One region of the Streptomyces sp. NPDC050759 genome, then DNA from elsewhere that is predicted to be linked to it. Evidence: riboswitches for the same ligand, from Rfam matches in the RefSeq annotation. Region 1 holds a riboswitch; the other holds the start of a gene.
What was found. A riboswitch is a leader RNA that binds a small molecule or an ion and turns the genes downstream of it on or off. The one in region 1 is predicted to bind thiamine pyrophosphate.

Region 2: another riboswitch for thiamine pyrophosphate. It lies ahead of thiO (glycine oxidase ThiO); the one in region 1 lies ahead of ACIBJB_RS29610 (thiamine ABC transporter substrate binding subunit).

Annotation. Positions count from the first base shown of each region.
Region 1 covers NZ_JBITGI010000011.1:145,265-152,212, forward strand. The annotation lists gene ACIBJB_RS29595 (maleylpyruvate isomerase family mycothiol-dependent enzyme) at 1-648, opposite strand, end outside; gene ACIBJB_RS29600 (ABC transporter ATP-binding protein) at 673-1,698, opposite strand; gene ACIBJB_RS29605 (ABC transporter permease) at 1,698-3,368, opposite strand; gene ACIBJB_RS29610 (thiamine ABC transporter substrate binding subunit) at 3,344-4,414, opposite strand; TPP riboswitch at 4,411-4,518, opposite strand; gene rlmN (23S rRNA (adenine(2503)-C(2))-methyltransferase RlmN) at 4,542-5,648, opposite strand; gene ACIBJB_RS29620 (phosphatidate cytidylyltransferase) at 5,782-6,948, opposite strand, start outside.
Region 2 covers NZ_JBITGI010000001.1:139,480-146,427, reverse strand. The annotation lists gene pknB (Stk1 family PASTA domain-containing Ser/Thr kinase) at 1-1,462, opposite strand, end outside; gene ACIBJB_RS00640 (thiazole synthase) at 1,618-2,415, opposite strand; gene thiS (sulfur carrier protein ThiS) at 2,419-2,619, opposite strand; gene thiO (glycine oxidase ThiO) at 2,616-3,779, opposite strand; TPP riboswitch at 3,777-3,888, opposite strand; gene ACIBJB_RS00625 (hypothetical protein) at 3,941-4,291, shown strand; gene ACIBJB_RS00620 (NAD(P)/FAD-dependent oxidoreductase) at 4,324-5,538, shown strand; gene ACIBJB_RS00615 (Rv2175c family DNA-binding protein) at 5,809-6,180, shown strand; gene thiE (thiamine phosphate synthase) at 6,275-6,925, shown strand.

The DNA.
Region 1 (6,948 bases):
CGCCTTCTCGTGCCCGCGCCGCCAGGCGATGACGTCGTCGGTGAGCTCGATCATCCACTCCCACCCTTCGGATGTTCCGTCGGTGGCATGCAGATGGATACTGCGCCCGGAGCCGCGCAGTTCCCTCGACTCGTCGTCCGGCATGGTCCGCTGTGCGAACTCCACGATCTGCAACCACTCGTCGATCGCGTCGGCGGCGATCTCCGGGGCCACCTCGTACGGCTGTCCGGCGGCGAGCGTGGCGTCGGCACGGTGGACCGTGAGTTCGTGTGCCATCCTGCGGGCCCAGAAGCCCGAGGTGGGGATCCCGGCCCAGGACCAGACCTTGGCATCCGGCCCGGCCTCCCGAAGCGTGGCGACGAGCATCTTCCCCGTCTCCGCGAGCCAGGCGTCCAGCGCCCCGGCGTCCTCGGGCCCCTCCCCCAACGGCACCTGGTCCTCAGGCACTTCCTGCTGGGCCCGGGTCCGCACCATCAGCTCCACCCAGCGCAGGGCGCCCCCGGTGTGCCGCACCAGTTGCTCCAGCGACCACTCCGGGCAGGTCGGCACCGTCACGGACAGGTCGGCCCCGGACGTCAGTACGTCCCTCAACAGGCCCACTTGGTGAGCGATCTCGTCGCAGTACCGGTCATGTGCGAGCAGGGTCATGCCCCGCACCCTATGTCCGCCCGGTCAGTCCAGCACGACGATTTCGGCCGGGTCGAACTCCACCCCGACCGTGTCCCCGACCTCCGGCGCCGCACGGAGAGCGCACGCGGCCTCCAACTGCGGCCCGTCACCCTCCCGAGGATGCAGATGTACGGCCACATGGGTGCCCTTGAAGGTCCGCGCGGTCACCGTGCAGCTCAGGCCCTCGTCGGCCGCCTTCAGCCGCACTCCCGCCGGCCGCACCAGCACGTTCCTGACCCCCTGGGCAGCTCCCGAGGGCACCGGAACCTTTCCCCACACCGTGTCCGCGACCTCACCCGCCACCGTGCCCTCGACGACGTTCTCGAAGCCGAGGAAGCGGGCCACGAACTCGTCCGCCGGCCGCTGCCACACCTCGAGAGGCGTACCCGACTGGGCGATCCGCCCGTCCCGCATCACCACGACCCGGTCGGCCAACGCGAAGGCCTCGCCCTGGTCGTGGGTGACCGCGAGCACCGTGGTGCCCAACCGTCCGAACAGCTCCCGCAGTTCGACGACCAGCCGCTCCCGCAGCGAGCGGTCCAGCTGTCCGAGCGGCTCGTCCAGCATCAGCAGCCGGGGCCGGGGCGCGAGCGCGCGGGCCAGCGCGACCCGCTGCTGCTCACCGCCGGAGAGCGCGCCGACAGCCCGACGGGCGGCACCCGGAAGCCCGACGAGGTCGAGCAACTCCCGTACCCGCTCATCCTGTTGTGCCCGCGCGGCCCCGTGCATCCGCAGCCCGAAGGCCACATTGGCGCCCACGTCCCGCTGCGGGAAGAGCTGGTGGTCCTGGAACATCAGCCCGACGCCGCGCTTGTGCGCGGCCACCCCGCCCTGGTCACGCCCGTCGAGCAGGACCCGTCCCCCGTCGAGCGGTTGAAGGCCGGCCACCACCCGCAGCAGCGTCGACTTGCCGCTGCCGCTGGGGCCGAGCACACACACGATCTCGTGCTCGGCGACATCGAGACCGACCCCGTCGAGGACGGCCCGCCCGCCGAACCGAACCGTCGCGTCCTCAAGGCTCAGCAGCATCAGAACTCCCCGGTCCGGTCGGTCCGCAGCCGTTCGAGCACCAGCAGCGCCACCGCGCACACCACCATCAGGATCGTCGAAAGGGCCATCGCCTGGCCGTAGTTGAGATCACCGGCCCGTCCGAGCAGCCGTGCCACGGCGACCGGCAGCGTCGGGTTGTCGGGCCGTGCGATGAACACCGTCGCCCCGAACTCGCCCAGCGACACGGCGAAGGCGAAGCCCGCCGCGATCAGCAACGCCCGCCGCACCATGGGCAGATCGACCTCCCGCCACACCCGCCACGGCGAGGCCCCGAGCACGGCCGCGGCCTCCCGCAACCGGTGGTCCACGGCCCGCAGCACCGGCAGCATGGTCCGCACGACGAAGGGCACCCCGACCAGCGCCTGCGCGAGCGGCACCAGGATCCAGGACTGCCTGAGGTCCAGCGGCGGCTCGTCGAGCGAGATCAGGAACCCGAAGCCGACGGTCACCGCGGACACCCCGAGCGGCAGCATCAGCAGCGCGTCGAAGCCCCGCACGAACCGGCCCGCGTCCCGCCGTGTCAGCGCGGCCGCCGCGAGGCCCCCGATCACCACCGCGATGGCGGTGGCGGCGAGGGCGTACTCCAGGGAGTTCCCGACCGCCTCGATCGGCGCGACGAGGAAGACCCCGCCGTCGCTGTGGGTCAGCGCCCGGTAGTAGCCGAAGTCGGGAGCGTCGAGGGACCGCTGCACCAGCACCGCGAGCGGCAGCACCAGGAGGACGGCGACACTGCCCACGACCCCGGCCAGCAGCCCCCACTCTCCCGCCCCTCGGGGCCGCCGGGCGGTGAGGGACTCGTCCACGAGCCGTAGCGCGGTCTCCCGGCGCCGTACGGTCCACGCGTGCAGGGCGAGAACAGCGCCCACCGCGACGAACTGGATCAGCGTCAGCACAGCGGCCGTGGACAGGTCGAAGATCTCGGAGGTCTGCCGGTAGATCTCCACCTCGAGGGTCGAGAAGGTCGGCCCCCCGAGGATCTGCACCACGCCGAAGGAGGTGAAGGTGAAGAGGAACACCATGAGAGCGGCGGCGGCCACGGCGGGCCCGAGCGCGGGGAGCGTGACCGTCCGCCAGGCCCTGAGCCGGGACGCGCCCAGCATCCGCGCGGCCTCCTCCTGACGCGGATCCAGCTGGGCCCACAGTCCGCCGACGGTCCGGACGACGACCGCGTAGTTGAAGAAGACGTGCGCGAGCAGGATCGCCCACACCGTGGTGTCCAGCCGTACGCCCCACAAGTCGTCCAGCAGCCCGCCACGCCCCACCAGCGCCAGAAAGGCCGTACCGACGACGACGGTCGGCAGCACGAAGGGGACGGTGACCACGGCCCGCAGGATCTGCTTGCCGGGGAAGTCGAAGCGCGCGAAGACATACGCGCCGGGGAGCGCGACCAGGAGCGTGAGCGCGGTGGAGGCGAGCGCCTGCCAGGTGGTGAACCACAGGACGTGCCGGATGTCCGGTTGGGTGAGGGCGTCGGTGATCCGGCCGAACTGCCAGGTCCCGTCGGTCTCGAGGCCGCGCGCGACGATCGCGGCGACGGGATAGGCGAAGAAGACGGCGAAGAACGCGACGGGCACGGTCATCAGCCCGAGCCGTGCCGCCGCGTTCGTGACGCCCTTGCGGGGCCTTACTTCAGTACGAGCGAGGTCCATGACTTGACCCAGTCGTCCCTGTTGTCGGCGATCTTCGCCGGGTCCATGGTCTCGGGATCCTTGGCCTGCGGACCGTACTCGGTGAACTCGTCCGGCACCTGGGCGCCGTCGATGACCGGATAGACGAACATGTTGAGCGGCATGTCCTGCTGGAACTCCTTGGTGAGCAGGAAGTCCAGGAACGCCTTGCCGCCCTTGGCGTTCGCGGCGTTGCTCAGCAGTCCGGCGTACTCGATCTGCCGGAAGCAGGTGCCCTGCGCGACGCCGGTGGGGGCGGTCTTCGGCTTCGGGTCGGCGTAGATCACCTCGGCGGGCGGCGAGGAGGCGTACGACACGACGAGCGGCCGGTCGGCCTTCGCCTTCTTGCCCCCGGCGGAACCGGAGAACTCCTCGTTGTAGGCCTGCTCCCAGCCGTCGACGACCTTGACACCGTTGGCCTTGAGCTTCTTCCAGTAGCCCTCCCACCCGTCGTCGCCGTACTTCGCGGCGCTCCCGAGGAGGAAGCCGAGCCCCGGCGAGGAGGTGGAGGCGTTCTCGGTGACGAGGAGGTTCTTGTAGGCGGGCTTGATCAGATCGTCGTACGACGACGGCGGCTGGAGCTTGTGCGCGGTGAAGTAGGCCTTGTCGTAGTTGACGCAGATGTCGCCGGTGTCGATGGGCGTGACCTTGTCCCCGTCGACCCGGTACCCGGCCTTGATCCGGTCGGCGCCCTTGGCCTCGTACGACTGGAAGAGCCCGTTGTCGAGCGCGCGGGAGAGCAGGGTGTTGTCGACGCCGAAGAAGACGTCGCCCTGCGGGTTGTCCTTGGTGAGGATGGCCTTGTTGACGGCCTGCCCGGCGTCGCCGTCCTCCAGGACCTTGACCTGGTAGCCGGACTTCTTCTCGAAGTCGGCGAGGACGCTCTTGGAGACGGCCCACGAGTCGTGGCTGACGAGGGTGACGTTCTTGGAGCCGGAGCTCTCGGAGTCGTCGGACGACGAGCCGCACGCGGACAGCGTGACCAGGCCGAGGCCGACGACGGCAGCACAGAACTTCTTGTTGTTCACGGTGATGACCGAACTTCCTACCCAGAATGACCTGGGCGAGGTTCAGAGGGTCTGCGGCCCGATTGCCGCACTCTCAGCGCTGTGGCGCTCCCCTGTCGGATATGAAGATGTACGTACGTCCGTCAGACTACCGTTCGGTGGCCGCGAGCTGACCACAGGCCCCGTCGATCTCCTGTCCACGGGTGTCCCGGACCGTCACCGGCACACCATGGGCGGCGATGGCCTCGACGAACGCCTTCTCGTCCTCGGGCCGGGAGGCGGTCCACTTGGACCCGGGCGTCGGGTTCAGCGGGATCAGGTTGACATGCACCGGCTTGCCCTTGAGCAGGCGGCCGAGCCGGTCACCGCGCCAGGCCTGGTCGTTGATGTCGCGGATCAGCGCGTACTCGATGGAGAGGCGCCGCCCCGACTTCTCGACGTACTCGAACCCGGCGTCGAGCACCTCGCGCACCTTCCACCGCGTGTTCACGGGGACGAGGGTGTCGCGCAGCTCGTCGTCGGGGGCGTGCAGGGAGATCGCGAGCCGGCACTTGAAGCCTTCGTCGGCGAACCGGTGAATGGCGGGCACGAGCCCCACGGTCGACACCGTGATGCCGCGCTGGGAGAGACCGAGCCCGTCGGGCGCGGGATCGGTGAGCGCGCGAATGGAGCCGACGACCCGCTTGTAGTTGGCGAGCGGCTCGCCCATCCCCATGAAGACGATGTTGGAGAGCCGCGCGGGCCCGCCCGGCACCTCTCCGTCCCGGAGCGCCCGCATCCCGTCCACGATCTGGTGCACGATCTCGGCGGTGGACAGATTGCGGTCCAGTCCCGCCTGCCCGGTGGCGCAGAAGGGGCAGTTCATGCCACAACCCGCCTGCGAGCTGATGCACATGGTCACCCTGTCCGGATACCGCATCAGCACCGACTCCACGAGCGTCCCGTCGAACAGCCGCCACAACGTCTTGCGCGTGGTCCCCTGGTCGGTCGACAGATGCCGTACGACGGTCATGAGCTCGGGAAGCAGCGCCTCCTGGAGCTTGCCGCGCGCGCCGGCCGGGATGTCGGTCCACTCCGCCGGGTCGTGCGCGTACCGCGCGAAGTAGTGCTGCGAGAGCTGCTTGGCGCGAAACGGCTTCTCCCCGATCCCCGCCACGACCTCCTTGCGCTCGGCGGGCGTGAGATCGGCAAGGTGCCGCGGCGGCTTCTTGGCTCCGCGGGGGGCGACGAAAGTGAGTTCTCCGGGTGCAGGCATAACTGTTCCAGTGTCGCAGATCATTCAGCGGCCGCGTCCAGAAGATCCACACGCCGAAGGCCGGGAGAACCTGACGACGCGGCCCCCGCCCTGAACAGGACGGGGGCCGGGAAAGCCGTACACGCGAAGCAGGTCAGCCGGAGCCCACGAACAGCACCAGCAGCAGCCACACCACCGGAGCCGTCGGCAGGAGGGAGTCCAGGCGGTCCATGATGCCGCCGTGGCCCGGCAGGAGGGAGCCCATGTCCTTGATGCCGAGGTCCCGCTTGATCATCGACTCGCCGAGGTCACCCAGCGTCGCGCTGGCCGCGACCGCGAGGCCCAGGAGCAGGCCCTGCCACCAGGTGCCGTCGTCGATCAGGAACTGCATGCACAGCGCGCCCGCCACCATCGCGAACAGCACCGCCCCGGCCAGGCCCTCGCGGGTCTTGCCGGGGCTGATGCGCGGCGCGAGCTTGTGGGTGCCGAAGCGCCAGCCGACGGCGTACGCCCCGGTGTCGCTGACGACGGTCAGGAGCAGAAACATCAGGACCCGGGCCGCCCCGTCCTCCGCCGTCAGCATCATCGCGACGAACGTGGCCAGGAACGGGACGTAGAACGCCGCGAAGACGCCCGCCGTGACGTCCTTGAGGTAGCCCTCCGGCGGTTCCGTCATCCGCCAGACGAGGACGGCGAGTGCCGTGAGGGCCATGGCGACCCAGGCCCCCTCGGCGCCCCTGACGTACCCCGCGACGACCATCGCGGCCCCGCCGAGCGCCAGCGGCACGAGCGGCGCCTTGATGCCCTTGCGCTCCTGAAGCCTGCTGGTCAGCTCCCACAGACCCACGACGACGGCGACCGCTATCACGCCGACGAAGGCGGCCTTGACGAAGAACAGCGACGCGATGATCACCGCACCGAGTCCGACCCCGACCCCTATGGCGGCACCCAGATCCCGCCCCGCGCTCTTCTTCTGCGGCGCGGGCGCCGGCTGCGAGGAGTCGGGCATGGGCTCCGGATTCTGCTTCTGCGGCGCCGCCGCGTAGGGCTGCGCCGACGTGGTCTCGTCGCGGAACGCCTCGTCCCGGAACTGGTCGTCCCGGAACAAGGGACCGCTCAGCCGAGCGGTCCCCCGGTCGTCATCCTGGTCGCCGCCGTACCGAGGTTCAGCGGGTCCGTCGGGCACGATGGGCATGGGCCGAGTGTGCTGCGCGTCATGCGCATCGTACGCGGGACCCGCCGGGTCAGCCCCCTGAGCAGGCCCCTGGTCGGACGGCCCCCAGTACCCGGCGTGGGGCGGCGTCGCCCAGGAAGAGTCGTT
Region 2 (6,948 bases), on a different contig from region 1:
CGAAACCCTTCGGTACGTCGTCGCTGAACTCCCGGGTGACCATGCCCGGTTGCAGCCCTTCCGCCTTCAGCCGGGTCCTGGCAGTACTCAGCGCGTCCCCTTGGACATCGGGCACCTTCACCGTCTGCGGGCCCTTGGAGACGGTGATCGACACGGAGTCGTTGTTCCGTATGCGTTCGCCCACCTCCGGGTCCGTGCTGATGACGGTGCCGCGCTTCACGGTGTCGCTGTAGGCGTACGTGACCTTGCCGGTCTCCAGACCGGCCTCGTCCAGTCGGTCCCGGGCCTGTGCCTCGGTCTTCGTCAGGAGGGCCGGGACCTGGGTGAACTGGCCGGAGTTGATGTACCAGACGCCCGCCCCGAGCCCGAGGGCAAGCAGGATCGCAGCGACGATCAGGAGCGGGCCGCGCCGGGGGCCGCCGGACGAGCGGCCGCGCCGGGAAGGCGGGGGTGGCGGGCTCTCCAGGCGGCTGGTGCGGTGGTACACCGGCTCGTCCTCGTTGACCGGCAGGGGGCGCGGCACGGTGAGGGTGCGCGGGATCACGCTCGTGCGGTTCTCGGCGCCCGCGTACTCCGCCGAGAGCGCCTGCGGCGGTACCGCGTCCAGCTGGTCGGCGCTCAGCCTGCCGTGTGCCTCGCGGGTCTGCGCGAGCAGCGCCACGGCGTCGTACGGACGCAGGTCCGGGGTGCGGGCGGTGGCCGACGCGACCAGCTCGTCCAGTTCGTACGGCAGCCCCGGGACCACGGCCGAGGGCGGCGGGACGTCTTCGTGGAGGTGCTTGTAGAGGACGACGGCGGGGGAGTCGCCGTCGTGCGGGCGATCGCCGGTCAGCATCTCGTACAGGACCACACCGCACGCGTACACGTCGACGCGGGCGTCCGCGGTGCCTGGCTGCTCGATCTGCTCGGGCGAGAGATAGGACACGGTGCCGAGTACGGCTCCGGTGGTGCTGGTCACGGTGTTCACCGACCGCACGAGTCCGAAGTCGGCGACCTTGACCCGGCCGTCGTCCCCTATCAGGACGTTCTCCGGCTTCATGTCCCGGTGTACGAAACCTGCCCGGTGTGCGGCGCCGAGCGCGGCGAGCACGGGCTCCAGGATGTCCAGGGCGGCGCGCGGCTGCAGGGCCCCGCGCTCGCGGAGCACGTCGCGCAGGGTGCACCCGGCGACGTACTCCATGGCGAGGTAGACGTACGACCCGTCGGTGCCCTGGTCGAAGACCTGCACGACGTTGGGGTGGGCGAGCCGGGCGACGGACTTGGCCTCCCGGATGAACCGCTCGACGAAGGACCCGTCCGCCGCGAGCGCGGGGTGCATCACCTTGAGCGCGAGCACGCGGTCCAGACGGGTGTCCAGGGCCCGGTAGACCGTGGCCATCCCGCCGACCGCGATCCGCGCGTCCACGCGATAGCGGCCGTCGAGCACCTGCCCGACCAGCGGGTCCTGAAGGGTCGTATCCACGCAGGTGAGTGTACGAGCCGACGCTGACAGCCCGTCCGGTTCGGCCGATATCGAGGCGGGACTGCAGCGTAGCTGTGACGCAGATCGCACGGAGGTGCCGGTCGGGGACAGGCGTGCCACTCGGGTCACGTCCCTCGCCCAGGCCCCACGTCAGGTCACTGGAAAGCAGGCCGCTCCGGGTCCAGTACCGCCCTGCCCGCCACCGGAGACGACGCCTCGGCGAAGTGCCGTCGGGGGATCCGCCCCGCCCGGTACGCCAGCCGCCCCGCCTCCACCGCGTGCCGCATCGCGTGCGCCATCAGCTCGGGCTCCTGCGCCCGCGTCACCGCTGAGGCGAGCATCACACCCGCGCACCCGAGCTCCATCGCCAGAGCAGCGTCCGACGCCGTGCCCGCCCCCGCGTCCAGGATCACCGGCACCCGCGCGTGCTCGACGATCAGCTGGAAGTTGTGCGGGTTGCGGATGCCGAGGCCCGAGCCGATCGGTGAGCCCAGCGGCATGACCGCCGCGCAGCCCACGTCCTCCAGCTTCCGGGCGAGCACCGGGTCGTCGTTTGTGTACGGCAGCACCGTGAAGCCGTCGTCCACCAGGGTCTCCGCCGCGTCCAGCAGCTCTATGGGATCCGGCAGAAGGGTGCGCTCGTCGGCGATGACCTCCAGCTTGACCAGGTCGGTGCCGAGCGCCTCGCGCGCGAGGCGGGCCGTCAGGACGGCCTCTCCGGCGGTGAAACAGCCCGCGGTGTTCGGGAGCACCCGGATGCCGAGCCTCTCCAGTACGGACAGCACCGAGCCGTGCACCGAGGGGTCCACGCGACGCATCGCGACCGTCGTCAGCTCGGTGCCGGAGGCGACCAGGGCCCGCTCGAGCACGTCCAGGCTGGGCGCCCCGCCCGTGCCCATGATCAGCCGGGACGAGAAGGACGTACCGCTGATGACAAAGGGATCGTCGGCCATGGGTCAGCCTCCTTGGACGGCGGTGAGGACTTCCACGCGGTCACCCTCGGAGAGGGACGTCGCGGGCCACTGCGCGCGCGGGACGACGGTTTCGTTGAGCGCCGCGGCCACCCCGGACGGCGCCGGCGTCAGCGCCCGCACGACGGTGTCGAGAGCCGTGCCGGGAGCGAACTCCCGGGTCTCCCCGTTGACGGAGATGTTCATGCCGGCTGCTCCAGGAGTTCCGTGGCGGCGAATCGCCTCGGGGTGAACGGGCGGGCCACATCGGGGAGTTCACCCGTCGTCAGAACGTGCGCCATGGCGTCCCCGGTGATCGGCGTGAGCAGCACGCCATTGCGGTAGTGGCCGGTCGCGAGCACCAGCCCGGTCAGTTCCGTGGGTCCGAGCAGCGGGGCGTTGTCCGGGGACCCCGGGCGCAGACCCGCGCGGGTCTCCGTGAGCGGCAGCTCGGTGATGCCGGGGACCAGTTCGTGGGCGTCCCGCAGCAGCTCGTACACCCCGCCCGCGGTCACCGTCGTGTCCCAGCCCAGCTCCTCGCTGGTCGCGCCGATCACCAGCTCGCCGTTCTCCCGCGGCACCAGGTAGACCTGGCTGCCGCGGACCACGGCCCGCACCGTGCGGCTCAGGAAGGGCGCGCTGCGCGGCGGCACGGTCAGCCGCAGCACCTGGCCCTTCACGGGCCGTACCGGGGGCAGGACATCCGCTGGGACCCCTTCGAGGCGGCCGCTGAGACTTCCGGCGGCGAGCACCACCTGCCCCCCGCCCAGCTCGTCGCCGTCGGTCGTGGTGACCCCCGCGGCCCGGTCCCCTGCGACCCGGAGGCCCTTGGCCCACGCGCGGTGGAAGACGACACCCGCCTGCTCGCACGCGGCCAGCAACGCGCGCGTGAGCCGCCGTGGATCGATCTGGTGATCGCCGTCCACCCGCAGTCCGCCCCGCACCCCCGGTGCGAGCATCGGCTCCAGGCGTCGGCACTCCCGGCCGGACAGCCACTCCGACTCCAGCCCCGACTGCCGCTGCAACGCGTGCAGTTCGCGCAGGTGGGCGCGGTCGTCGGCGTCCAGAGCCACGGCGAGTGTGCCGCAGCGGCGGTAGCCGAGGTCGAGGCCTGTCAGGTCGGTGAGCTCGGCCGCGAAGTCGGGATAGCGGTGGGCCGAGGCGAGGTTCAGCCCCAGCAGGGTGTGCTCGCCGTAGTGCAGTTCGGTGACCGCGGCCAGCATCCCGGCAGCCACCTGGGCGGCCCCGCCGCCCGGTTCGGGGTCCACGACGGCCGTGGTGAGCCCGCGCTGCGCGGCCCGCCAGGCCGTGACCAGGCCGATGATGCCGCCCCCGACGACGAGGACGTCTGACGTACGTGAGGACATGGGCGTCCAGCCCCTCCCTTCGCCGGCATGACCCGGATCAGGTTCGTACGGTCGGAGGCCGCCAGCCTCCCTCTCAGCCCGGTGCGTCCGGGCTCCCGCGAGTGCTCTACGTTGGCCACCCTAGCCCGTGCCCGTGCGCCTCTGTAAGGGAGCCTTCCGCCATGCCCCGCTCGCTCGACGGCCTCGTCCTCGCCCCGGTCGCCGATCAGGCACCGGGTCAGGTGGGTACACGGACCCGGTTCACCTACCACGAGCAGGACGGGGAGATCTGGGCCGAGTACGCGGGCGGTGACGTCGTACGCGGACATCTCGTCGGCACGCGCGCGGGGGACCGTCTCGACTTCAGGTACGTGCAGCTGAAGCACGACGGAACGACATCCTCCGGGCACTGCGTCTCGACGGTCGTGGAGCTTGTCGACGGCCGGCTGCGGTTGGAGGAGACGTGGGAGTGGGAGTCGCAGCCGGGCAGCGGTACGAGTGTTGTGGAACAGGTCACTGAGCACGACTCCTGACTGACGGATTGTCAGGTGACTAGGGTGATCAAATGAGCGAGCAGACGCAGGCGCAGCGGCGGGTGGTCGTGGTCGGCGCGGGCATGGCCGGCGTGCAGACCGCGGTCGCCCTGCGCGAACAGGGATTCAAGGGCACGGTCACGGTGATCGGCGCGGAGCCCCATCAGCCGTACGACCGTCCGCCGCTGTCCAAGGCCGTGCTGCTCGGCAAGGCCGAGGACTCCGCCTTCGACGTGGACTTCGAGGCCCTCGGCATCGAACTGCTGCTCGGCCGCGAGGCGCTGGGCGTACGCCCCGAAGCGCACGAACTGGACACCGAAGCCGGGCCTGTCCCGTACGACGTCCTGGTCCTCGCCACCGGTGCCGAACCGATCCGGCTGCCCGGCACGGAGGGTGTGCCGGGCGTGCATCTGCTGCGCACCCTGGACGACGCCGAACGGCTGCGCCCCGTGCTCGCCCGACAGCACGACATCGTGGTCGTCGGCGCGGGCTGGATCGGCGCCGAGTTCGCCACCGCCGCGCGCGAGGCGGGCTGCGCGGTGACGGTCGTGGAAGCCGCCGACCGGCCGCTCGCGGGCGCGCTGCCCGCCGAGGTGGCCGCGCCGATGACCTCCTGGTACGCCGACGCGGGTGCCGTGCTGCGCACACACGCGCGCGTGGAGCGCGTCGAGCCCGGCGCGGTCGTCCTGGACGACGGCTCCCGGGTGGCCGCGGGCGCGGTCGTGGTGGGTATCGGCGCCCGGCCCGCCACGGCCTGGCTCGCAGGTTCGGGCATCGAACTCGGCGCCCACCGCGAGGTCGTCGCCGACGACCGGCTGCGCACGTCCGCGCCCGACGTCTACGCGGTCGGCGACTGCGCCTCCTTCCCCTCGGGGAGGTACGGCGAGCGCCTGCTGGTCCACCACTGGGACAACGCCCTCCAGGGCCCCCGCACGGTGGCCGCCGACATCCTGGGCGAGACCCGCATGGTCTACGACCCCGTCCCGTACTTCTGGTCCGAGCAGTTCGGCCGCTTCGTCCAGTACGCCGGCCACCACGCGTCCGCCGACACGACGCTGTGGCGCGGCGAGCCGTCGGGCCCCGCCTGGACGGTGTGCTGGCTGCGCGAGAACCGCCTGGTGGCCCTCCTGGCGGTGGGCCGGCCCCGGGACCTGGCCCAGGGCCGCCGCCTGATCGAGGCGGGCACGGAGATGAACCCGGAACTGCTGACGGACCCGGCGAGGCCGCTGAAAGCGGCGACGGCGTAGGAGACAGCCCGGCGGCTCGGGCAGCCCGCCGCGACCGGCCGGGCGGACTCCGCCGGTCCTTGGCGGCCGGGGTGCGGAATCTGGTGACCGGGGCGCGCGCGGTTTCTGGTGACCGGGGCGCGCTTGGTCTCGGCGGCCGGGTCCGCATGGCTCCAGCGACCGGGATCGCCTGGTTCTATGGCGGTCGGCAGCCGGTGATCATGCCCCCCGTTCCCCCGCCGGAGGCGCCCCGGCTTCCGACTGTCAGTGCGGGATGGCACGCTTAATCCCGTGACCGAGATTGACGCAAAGATCGATGCTCTCGTCCCCGCCTGGCTCACCCTCCCCGACATCGCAGAGATGCTCGATGTCGAGGTGACGCGTGTGCGGCAGCTGGTCAAGGACGGCCAGCTCATCGCCGTACGCCGTGGTGAGAACCGTGCGCTGCACGTCCCCGCCGCCTTCATCGACGGGGCCGAGCAGAAGGTCGTCAAGGGCCTGGCCGGGACCCTGACGCTCCTGAGGGACGACGGCTTCACCGACGAAGAGATGCTGGAGTGGCTCTTCACGCCCGACGAGAGCCTGCCCGGCACCCCCGCGCAGGCCCTGAGCGAGAATCGCGGCACGGAGGTGAAGCGCCGCGCCCAGGCGCTCGCCGTCTGATCCGAACCACACCGGCGTACGGGCCGTGACCGCCGAGGCCACGGCCACGGTCCGGCACGGCCCGTACGCCACCGAACCCGGGGGAGACTCACGCATGCCCGACACCACCCGTGACCTGCTCGCCGACGCCCGCGTCTACCTCTGCACGGACGCCCGCAAGCGGCAGGGCGACCTCGCCGAGTTCCTGGACGCGGTCCTGGCCGGGGGCGTCGACATCGTGCAGTTGCGGGACAAGGGCATGGAGGCGGCCGAGGAACTGGAACATCTGCAGGTGTTCGCCGACGCCTGCGCGCGGCACGGCAAGCTCCTCGCGGTCAACGACCGGGCCGACGTCGCCCACGCGGCCGGCGCCGGTGTGCTGCACCTCGGCCAGGGTGACCTGCCCGTCCCCGCCGCCCGCGCGATCCTCGGCGACGACATCCTCATAGGCCGCTCCACGCACGCCGAGGCGGAGGCCGCCGCGGCCGCGGTCCAGGACGGCGTGGACTACTTCTGCACCGGCCCCTGCTGGCCGACCCCCACCAAGCCAGGCCGGCACGCCCCGGGCCTCGACCTGGTCCGGTACACCGCCGCCCTAGGCACCGACCGCCCCTGGTTCGCCATCGGCGGCATCGACCTCGGTAACCTCGACGACGTCCTGGAGGCCGGTGCCCGCCGGGTCGTGGTCGTCCGGGCGATCACCGAGGCGGACGACCCGGGCGCGGCCGCCGCGGAGTTCGCCAAGCGGTTGAGTGACACGGAGTAAGGGGCCGGTATTCGCCGGTCGCA